DNA from 2 places in the Brevundimonas sp. GW822-FHT03E11 genome. Region 1 is predicted to be linked to the other one. Evidence: riboswitches for the same ligand, from Rfam matches in the RefSeq annotation. Region 1 holds a riboswitch; the other holds the start of a gene.
The links. Region 1 has a riboswitch for cobalamin ahead of metE (5-methyltetrahydropteroyltriglutamate--homocysteine S-methyltransferase). Riboswitches for the same ligand answer to the same signal wherever they lie in the genome.
Positions count from the first base shown of each region.

Region 2: it holds a riboswitch for cobalamin, as region 1 does, so the genes downstream of both, AC1RKE_RS04575 (TonB-dependent receptor plug domain-containing protein) here and metE (5-methyltetrahydropteroyltriglutamate--homocysteine S-methyltransferase) in region 1, are expected to answer to the same signal.

Region 1 is NZ_JBXANG010000005.1:177,362-180,767, reverse strand. Features, by position in the region: gene metE (5-methyltetrahydropteroyltriglutamate--homocysteine S-methyltransferase) at 1-2,132, opposite strand, end outside; cobalamin riboswitch at 2,243-2,444, opposite strand; gene AC1RKE_RS10665 (porin) at 2,697-3,406, shown strand, end outside.
Region 2 is NZ_JBXANG010000002.1:349,996-353,401, reverse strand. Features, by position in the region: gene AC1RKE_RS04575 (TonB-dependent receptor plug domain-containing protein) at 1-1,573, opposite strand, end outside; cobalamin riboswitch at 1,719-1,926, opposite strand; gene mutS (DNA mismatch repair protein MutS) at 1,977-3,406, shown strand, end outside.

The sequences.
Region 1 (3,406 bases):
CCCGGCCCGATCTCGGCCGGATAGCGGTAGTCGGAAAAGGCGTCGAGCAGTTCCATCCTGGACCGCGAGGTCTCGATGGAGATGACGTCGGCGTCCATGGCTCCGATGGCCTGTATGATGTCGTTGAACTCCGAATAGCACATATGGGTGTGGATCTGGGTTTCGTCCCGGACCCCCGAGGCCGTGATGCGGAAGCTTTCGACCGCCCATTCCAGATAGTCGTCCCAGTCGGCGCGCCGCAGGGGCAGGCCCTCGCGCAGGGCGGCCTCGTCGATCTGGATGACGGCGGCGCCGGCGGTTTCGAGATCGACTACCTCGTCGCGGATGGCGAAGGCGATCTGACGGCAGGTGGTGCTGCGCGGCTGGTCGTCGCGCACGAAGGACCAGTTCAGAATCGTGACGGGGCCCGTCAGCATGCCTTTCACCGGTCTGTCGGTGAGACCCTGCGCATAGCGCCACCATTCGACTGTCATGGGCCTGGGCCGCGCGACGTCGCCGTAGAGGATCGGCGGGCGCACGCAGCGCGAACCGTAGGACTGCACCCAGGCGGCCTTTGTGAAGACGAAGCCGGACAAGTGCTCGCCAAAATACTGGACCATGTCGTTGCGCTCGAACTCGCCGTGGACCAGGACATCCAGGCCGAGCGCCTCCTGCCACTTGACCGTTCGCGCGGTCTCGTCGCGCAGCAAGCGGGCGTAGGCCGCATCGTCGATGACGCCTCGCCCGTGATCAGCGCGCGCCTTTCGGATCTCAGCCGTCTGAGGAAAGGAGCCTATGGTGGTGGTCGGATAGGCGGGCAGATTCAGACGCCCTCGCTGAACCTGGCGACGAATTTCAAAGCAGGAGTTTCTGAGCGCCAGGGCGGGGTCGGCATCGGCGGCTCGCGCCTGGACCTTGGGGTCGTTGATGCGCGGTGAAGTGCGACGTGAGGCGACCGAGGAGGTCGAGGCGTCGAGCGCCGCTTTCACCGCGCCGCGGCCTTCATTCAACGCCCGCGCCAGGGTGGCCAACTCGGCCACCTTCTGCACGGCGAAGGCCAGCCAGTCCTTGATCTCGGGATCGAGCCCGGTCTCCCGTTCCAGATCGATCGGGGCGTGCAGCAAGGAGGAGGACGGGGCGATCATCACCCTGCGCCCGGCCGCGACCAGGGGCTCCACCTTGTCCAGCACGGCGTTGAGGTCGGCCTTCCAGACGTTGCGGCCGTCGATGACGCCAAGCGACAGCACCTGATCCACGCGCGCCGCAGACGCGACCTGGGCCAACTGCTCCGGCGCCCGGATCAGGTCGATGTGCAGTCCGTGAACCGGCAGGCGCAGCACGGCCTCCAGATTATCCCCGAGCCCACCGAAATAGGTGGTCAGCATCAGCTTGATCGGCGGCGTCACGTCGGCCAGCACCCGATAGGCGTGATCATACGCCGCCTTCGCCTCATCGCTCAGATCGGTGACCAGGCAGGGCTCGTCCATCTGCACCCAGGTGGCGCCGGCGCGCGCCAGGGACCGCAGCACCTCGGCATAGATCGGCAGCAGGCGCGGCAGCAGGGTGAGAACGTCAAACGGCTCGCCCCGCGTCTTACCCAGAAGAAGATAAGAGACAGGCCCCAGCAGCACCGGCCGGGTCTCGATCCCCAGCGCCTTGGCCTCCAGATATTCGTCCAGCGCCTTGGTCGAGCCGAGACGGAACACCTGGTCGGCGGTAAATTCAGGCGCGAGATAATGGTAGTTGGTGTCGAACCATTTGGTCATCTCCATGGCCGGCGTCCCCTCGCCGCTCGCATGGGCGTGACCGTGTGCGCACGCCTGGCCGTCGCCCCGTGAACCGCGGGCCATGGCGAAGTAGGTCGCCAGATCGACACGATCCCCGCGCCAGCCGTAGGCGGGCGGCACGGCGCCGACCATGGCGGTCAGGTCGAGCACATGGTCATAGAGAGAGAAGTCGTTGGACGGCACGACGTCGGCCCCCAGGTCACGCTGGCGCGCCCAGGTCAGGCCACGCAGCTGGGCGGCGGCGGACAGAAGGGCCTCGGCGTCGGTCTTGCCGGCCCAATAGGCCTCGAGCGCGGTCTTCAGCTCTCTCTTGGGGCCGATGCGGGGAAAGCCGAGGGTGGCGACCTGGACGGTGTGGCGGGTCATGACGTTCGAAACCTGTGTTGTGGCCAGGCTTCGGACAGGGTCGCGCGGACGCCGACGCGGACGTGCAGGGTCCGGCGGCGCGCATGCGGCCTGACCGGACACCCCGCCGGAGGACGTTATCTGTCGGGGCAGGTCTCCTGGCTCACGGGTCGACGCCTAGGGTCCGGCCTTCCCGGCGTGAACGCCAGTGACACGAGATGGACCTTCGACTCGCCGCTTACAGTTGCGGGGGCAGCGCCGGTTTCACACCGGCTTCCCTCTTAGCTGCACGTGTTCCGAAGACCACGTGCAGACCACGACGGCTGAGGATGGCCTCACAATCAGCAGGCCGTCAATACATATAAGGATATGCTTATACGATTATGCGATTGCCACAGCTTAACCCTTTGCCTCCAGATGCGCCCACCCCTGACACATTGCGACCACAAGGCGTGGCGGATGGGCAACACGACAGTTTCAAGACACTTACGTAACGACGATTTAATGCTCAGCTTCGTCCGCGCCTGATAGCAGCCGCCCTCCCCGGACCCCCATCCGGGTCGAGACTGCTAAGGACAAAAGAAAATGAAGACGATCCTCCTCGCCACGGCCGCCGCCGCCCTGTTCGCCGCCCCGGCCTTCGCCCAAGACGCCGTCGGCTCGGTCGGCGTGACCTATTCCAACCCCTCGATCGAAGTCGCCGGCAACGATGTCGACGCCGACGTCTGGACCGTGGACGGCACGGTCGCCCTGCCGGCCGCTGACTGGACCGTGACCCTGAACGGCGCCGTCGACTACACCAAGGCCTTCGGTGAAGAAGACTTCACCGGCGTCGCCGCCGCCCACCTGACCAAGATGTGGAGCTCGGACGTCCGCGCCGGCGCCTTCGTCGCCGCCAACGGCATCGGCTCGGGCGATGAGCCGGTCTGGACCGTCGGCGCCGAGGCCCAGAAGTACCTGTCCAACGCGACCCTGACCGGCCTGGTCGCCTACACCACGGCCGACGACGTGGACGCCGACATCTGGACCGTCGGCGGCGACGCCGCCTTCTACGTCATGCCGAACCTGCGCCTGAACGCCGGCGTCAGCTACAACAACGTCGATGTCGCCGGCGGCGACGTGGACGCCTGGACCTACGGCGTTGGCGCCGAGTACGAAATCGAGAACAGCCCGTTCTCGGTCGGCGCTTCCTACACCCGCGCCGACATCGAGTCGGTCGACGTCGACACCTGGTCGGTCGGCCTGCGCTACAGCTTCGGCGGCGGTCTGCAAGCCCGCGACCGGGCCGGCGCCAA
Region 2 (3,406 bases), on a different contig from region 1:
CCAGGGTCGCCGAACCGGCGTGTTCGGGCACGCGGAGCAGCCGGGCGCCCGTGGTGCGGTCCGCAGCGTCGGTCCAGGCGTAGGCCAAGGTCAGGTCGAAACCGGCGCCGAGGCGCGCGCGGCCTTCCAGCTCGAGCCCGTCCGACCGCGTCTTGGCGACGTTGACGTAGCGGCCGGCGGAATAGGTGATCTGGTCCTCGACGTTCAGCCGATACAGGGTCGCGCGTCCCTCGAATCGACCGTCGGCGGAGGCCCAGCCCAGGGCGATCTCGACGCTGTCGGCCGTCTCCGGCTTCAGCGCGGGCCACGGCTGGGGCGCGAAACAATAGTCGCACACCGCCTGGCTGACGGTCGGGGCCTTGAAGCCTGTGCCATAGGCGCCCGACAGGATGAAGCCGCCGGCCAGATCATAGGCCGCCGAAATCCGCCCCGTGGTCTTTGAGCCGAAATCGTCCGTGTCGTCGTACCGCAATCCGCCGCTCAGGTTCAGCGGGCCGGCGTCATACCGGGCCACGCCGAACACCGAGGTTATCGACAAGTCGCGCGACAGACCTGACGACAGGGCCGCCGAGGCCTCGTTGCGTTCGACGCCGAAGGCGTAGTCCACGCCTTGCGCCTGACCGTCCGCCTGCCAGCGGTAGGCCTGACGGTCGCCGCTGAAGGTCGAGCCGAAGCCGTCGCTGTAGGAGGTGCGCTCCAGATCGGACGCCGAGATGCTGAACTGATGATCAAGACCGAAAGCCTGGGCCGTCACCCGACCGAAGCCCGACCACTGTTCGCTGTCCTGGGCGTCGCCGGTGTCGGCCAGCACATAGTCAGGCGCGGGGAAGCCGTCGATGTCGGCGTGGCTGTCGTTCCAGCGCGCCGCGCCTTCGACCTTGACCGTGTGGGACAGGACATAGCGGCCCTTGGCGCCCAGGGTCGTGCTGCGAAAGCCGTCGGTCTCGGGATTGCCGTCCGCCTTGTCCGCCGCGGAAATCCCGTCGGTCTGGAAGCGCGAGACATAGGCGCTGAAGGCGTAGGCCTCATTGGCGACGCCGGCCGACAGGCGGCCGCGCACCGTGTCGAAGCTGCCGGCCTCGGCCTCGGCGCGAACGCCGTCGATTTCACGCGTGGTGAAGGAAATCACCCCGCCGATGGCGTCCGATCCCCACAGGGACGACTGCGGACCGCTGAGCACCTCGATCCGGTCGATGTCGGCCAGTTCGAAGCTGGAGAAGTCATAGGCGCCGTTCGGTTCGGCCGCATCATTGACCGGCGCGTCGTCCACCAGCACCAGGGTCTTGCCCGGCGTCGCGCCGCGCATGCGGACCTGGGCGATCCCGCCGAAGGCCCCCGTTCGCGTCACCGACAGGCCAGGCACGTCGGACAGGATGTCGGCGGCGAAGACGGCGCCGCGTTGCTCGATGATCCTAGAATCGATGACCCGGGCGCCGGGCGTCTCGGCGACGATGGCGGGCAGGCGGGTGGCGGTGACCACGACCTCGTCCAGCTGGGTCGCCTCATCGGCGAAAGCGGGTGCGGCGATGACGGCGGCCATGGCCGCCGTCGATGAAAGAATGGAGCGCTTCATTGTGAGCGATGTCCCCGTATCGGCCCGGCGAATGCGCGCGCAGGGTCGTGACCAGCGAGCCGATCCGCCCGGCCGCGAGGCCGGGACGACGCAAGATCGGGTCGCTTCCACGGAGAAACCGCGCCTCTGTCTGGTCCCGGACAGGAGCGAGCGACGTCGGCGGCCAGGTCTCCTGGCTTGCGGGTCATAAACCGCCGTCCTCGCCTTCCCAGTCACCCAGTGGCGCCGAGGTCTAGACCCCGGACGGACGACGCTCTCGCCGCCTACAGTTGCGGGCACAGCCACGGTGTCTCACCGTGTTCCCTTAACCGCCTGATCCGGCCTATCGCAGGGGCGACAAGCCTGTGCAAGAGCCGGTCAACGGGCTTGAGCGCCAGGACGCGATCCGTCACCCTGTCGCAACATGAACGCCCCTGTCTCTCACCCGCCTGACATCGCCGCCTCTCTGGAGGGCGCCACCCCCTTCATGGCCCAGTATCTGACGGCCAAGGCCGGTCAGCCGGACGCCATCCTGTTCTTCCGCATGGGCGACTTCTACGAGCTGTTCTTCAAGGACGCCGAGGTGGCGGCGGCGGCTCTGGGCATCACCCTGACCAAGCGGGGCAAGCACCAGGGCGAGGACATCCCCATGGCCGGGGTGCCGGTCCACGCCATGGAGGGCTATCTGGCCCGGCTGATCCGCCTGGGCCACAAGGTGGCCATCTGCGAACAGCTGGAAGACCCGGCCGAGGCCAAGAAGCGCGGCGGCAAGGCCGTGGTCCAGCGCGGCGTGGTGCGGGTGGTGACGCCCGGCACCCTGACCGAGGACAGTCTCTTGGACGCGCGCGGCGCCAACCGGCTGGCCGCCGCAGCGGTGCGCAAGGGTCGCGCGGCCGTGGCGGTGGTCGAACTGTCTTCCGGCGCGGTGGACAGCGTCGCCTGTGCGCTGGAGGATCTCGGGGCGACGCTCGCCGCCTTCCGCCCGTCCGAGGTCCTGGTCACTGACCGCATCTATTCCGACCCGACGACGCGGGACGCCCTGGACGGGTCCGGCGGCGTGGTTCAGGCCCTGGCCTCGGCCATCGCCGAGCCCCAGGCGGCGCGGACGCGGGTCGAGCGGCTGTACGGGGTTGCGGCCCTGGACGGGTTCGGCGCCTTCGAGGAGGCCGAGGTCTCGGCGCTCGGCCTGATCGCCGCCTATCTGGAGACGACCCAGGCCGGCAAGGTTCCGGCCCTGGCCCCGCCCCGCCGTCTGGGCGAGAGCGGTTTTCTGGCCATCGACCCGGCGACCCGGGCCAGTCTGGAGATCGACCGGACGCAGAGGGGCGAACGCGAAGGCTCGCTCTTGGCCTGTATCGACCGCACCGTCACCTCGGGCGGGGCCCGGGCCCTGGCGGAACGGATCGCCCGGCCGCTGCGCGACCCCCTGGCGATCAATGAACAGCTCGACGCCGTCGAATGGCTGCTGGAGCGGCGCGATCTGCGGCGCGATCTGCGCGACAGTCTGAAGGCCTCGGCCGATGTGGCCCGGGCGGTCGGGCGGCTGGCCCTGGGGCGCGGCGGTCCGCGCGATCTGGCGGCGGTGCGGGTGGGCCTGTCCGTCGCCGAGGGGATCGCGGGCCTGTTCATCGGCCAGGTGGACCCGCTCACCGGCCAGCCGCGCCGCATCGCCCTGGCTCTGGACCGACTGAGCCTGTCGCCCGAGGTGTCGCGGCTGAAGGCCGATCTGATCGACGGCCTGGTGGACGAACCGTCCCATCTGGCCCGCGACGGCGGTTTCGTGCGCCCCGACTATCGGCCTGAACTGGACGCCGCCCGCACCCTGCGCGACGACAGCCGCCGGGTGGTGGCCGA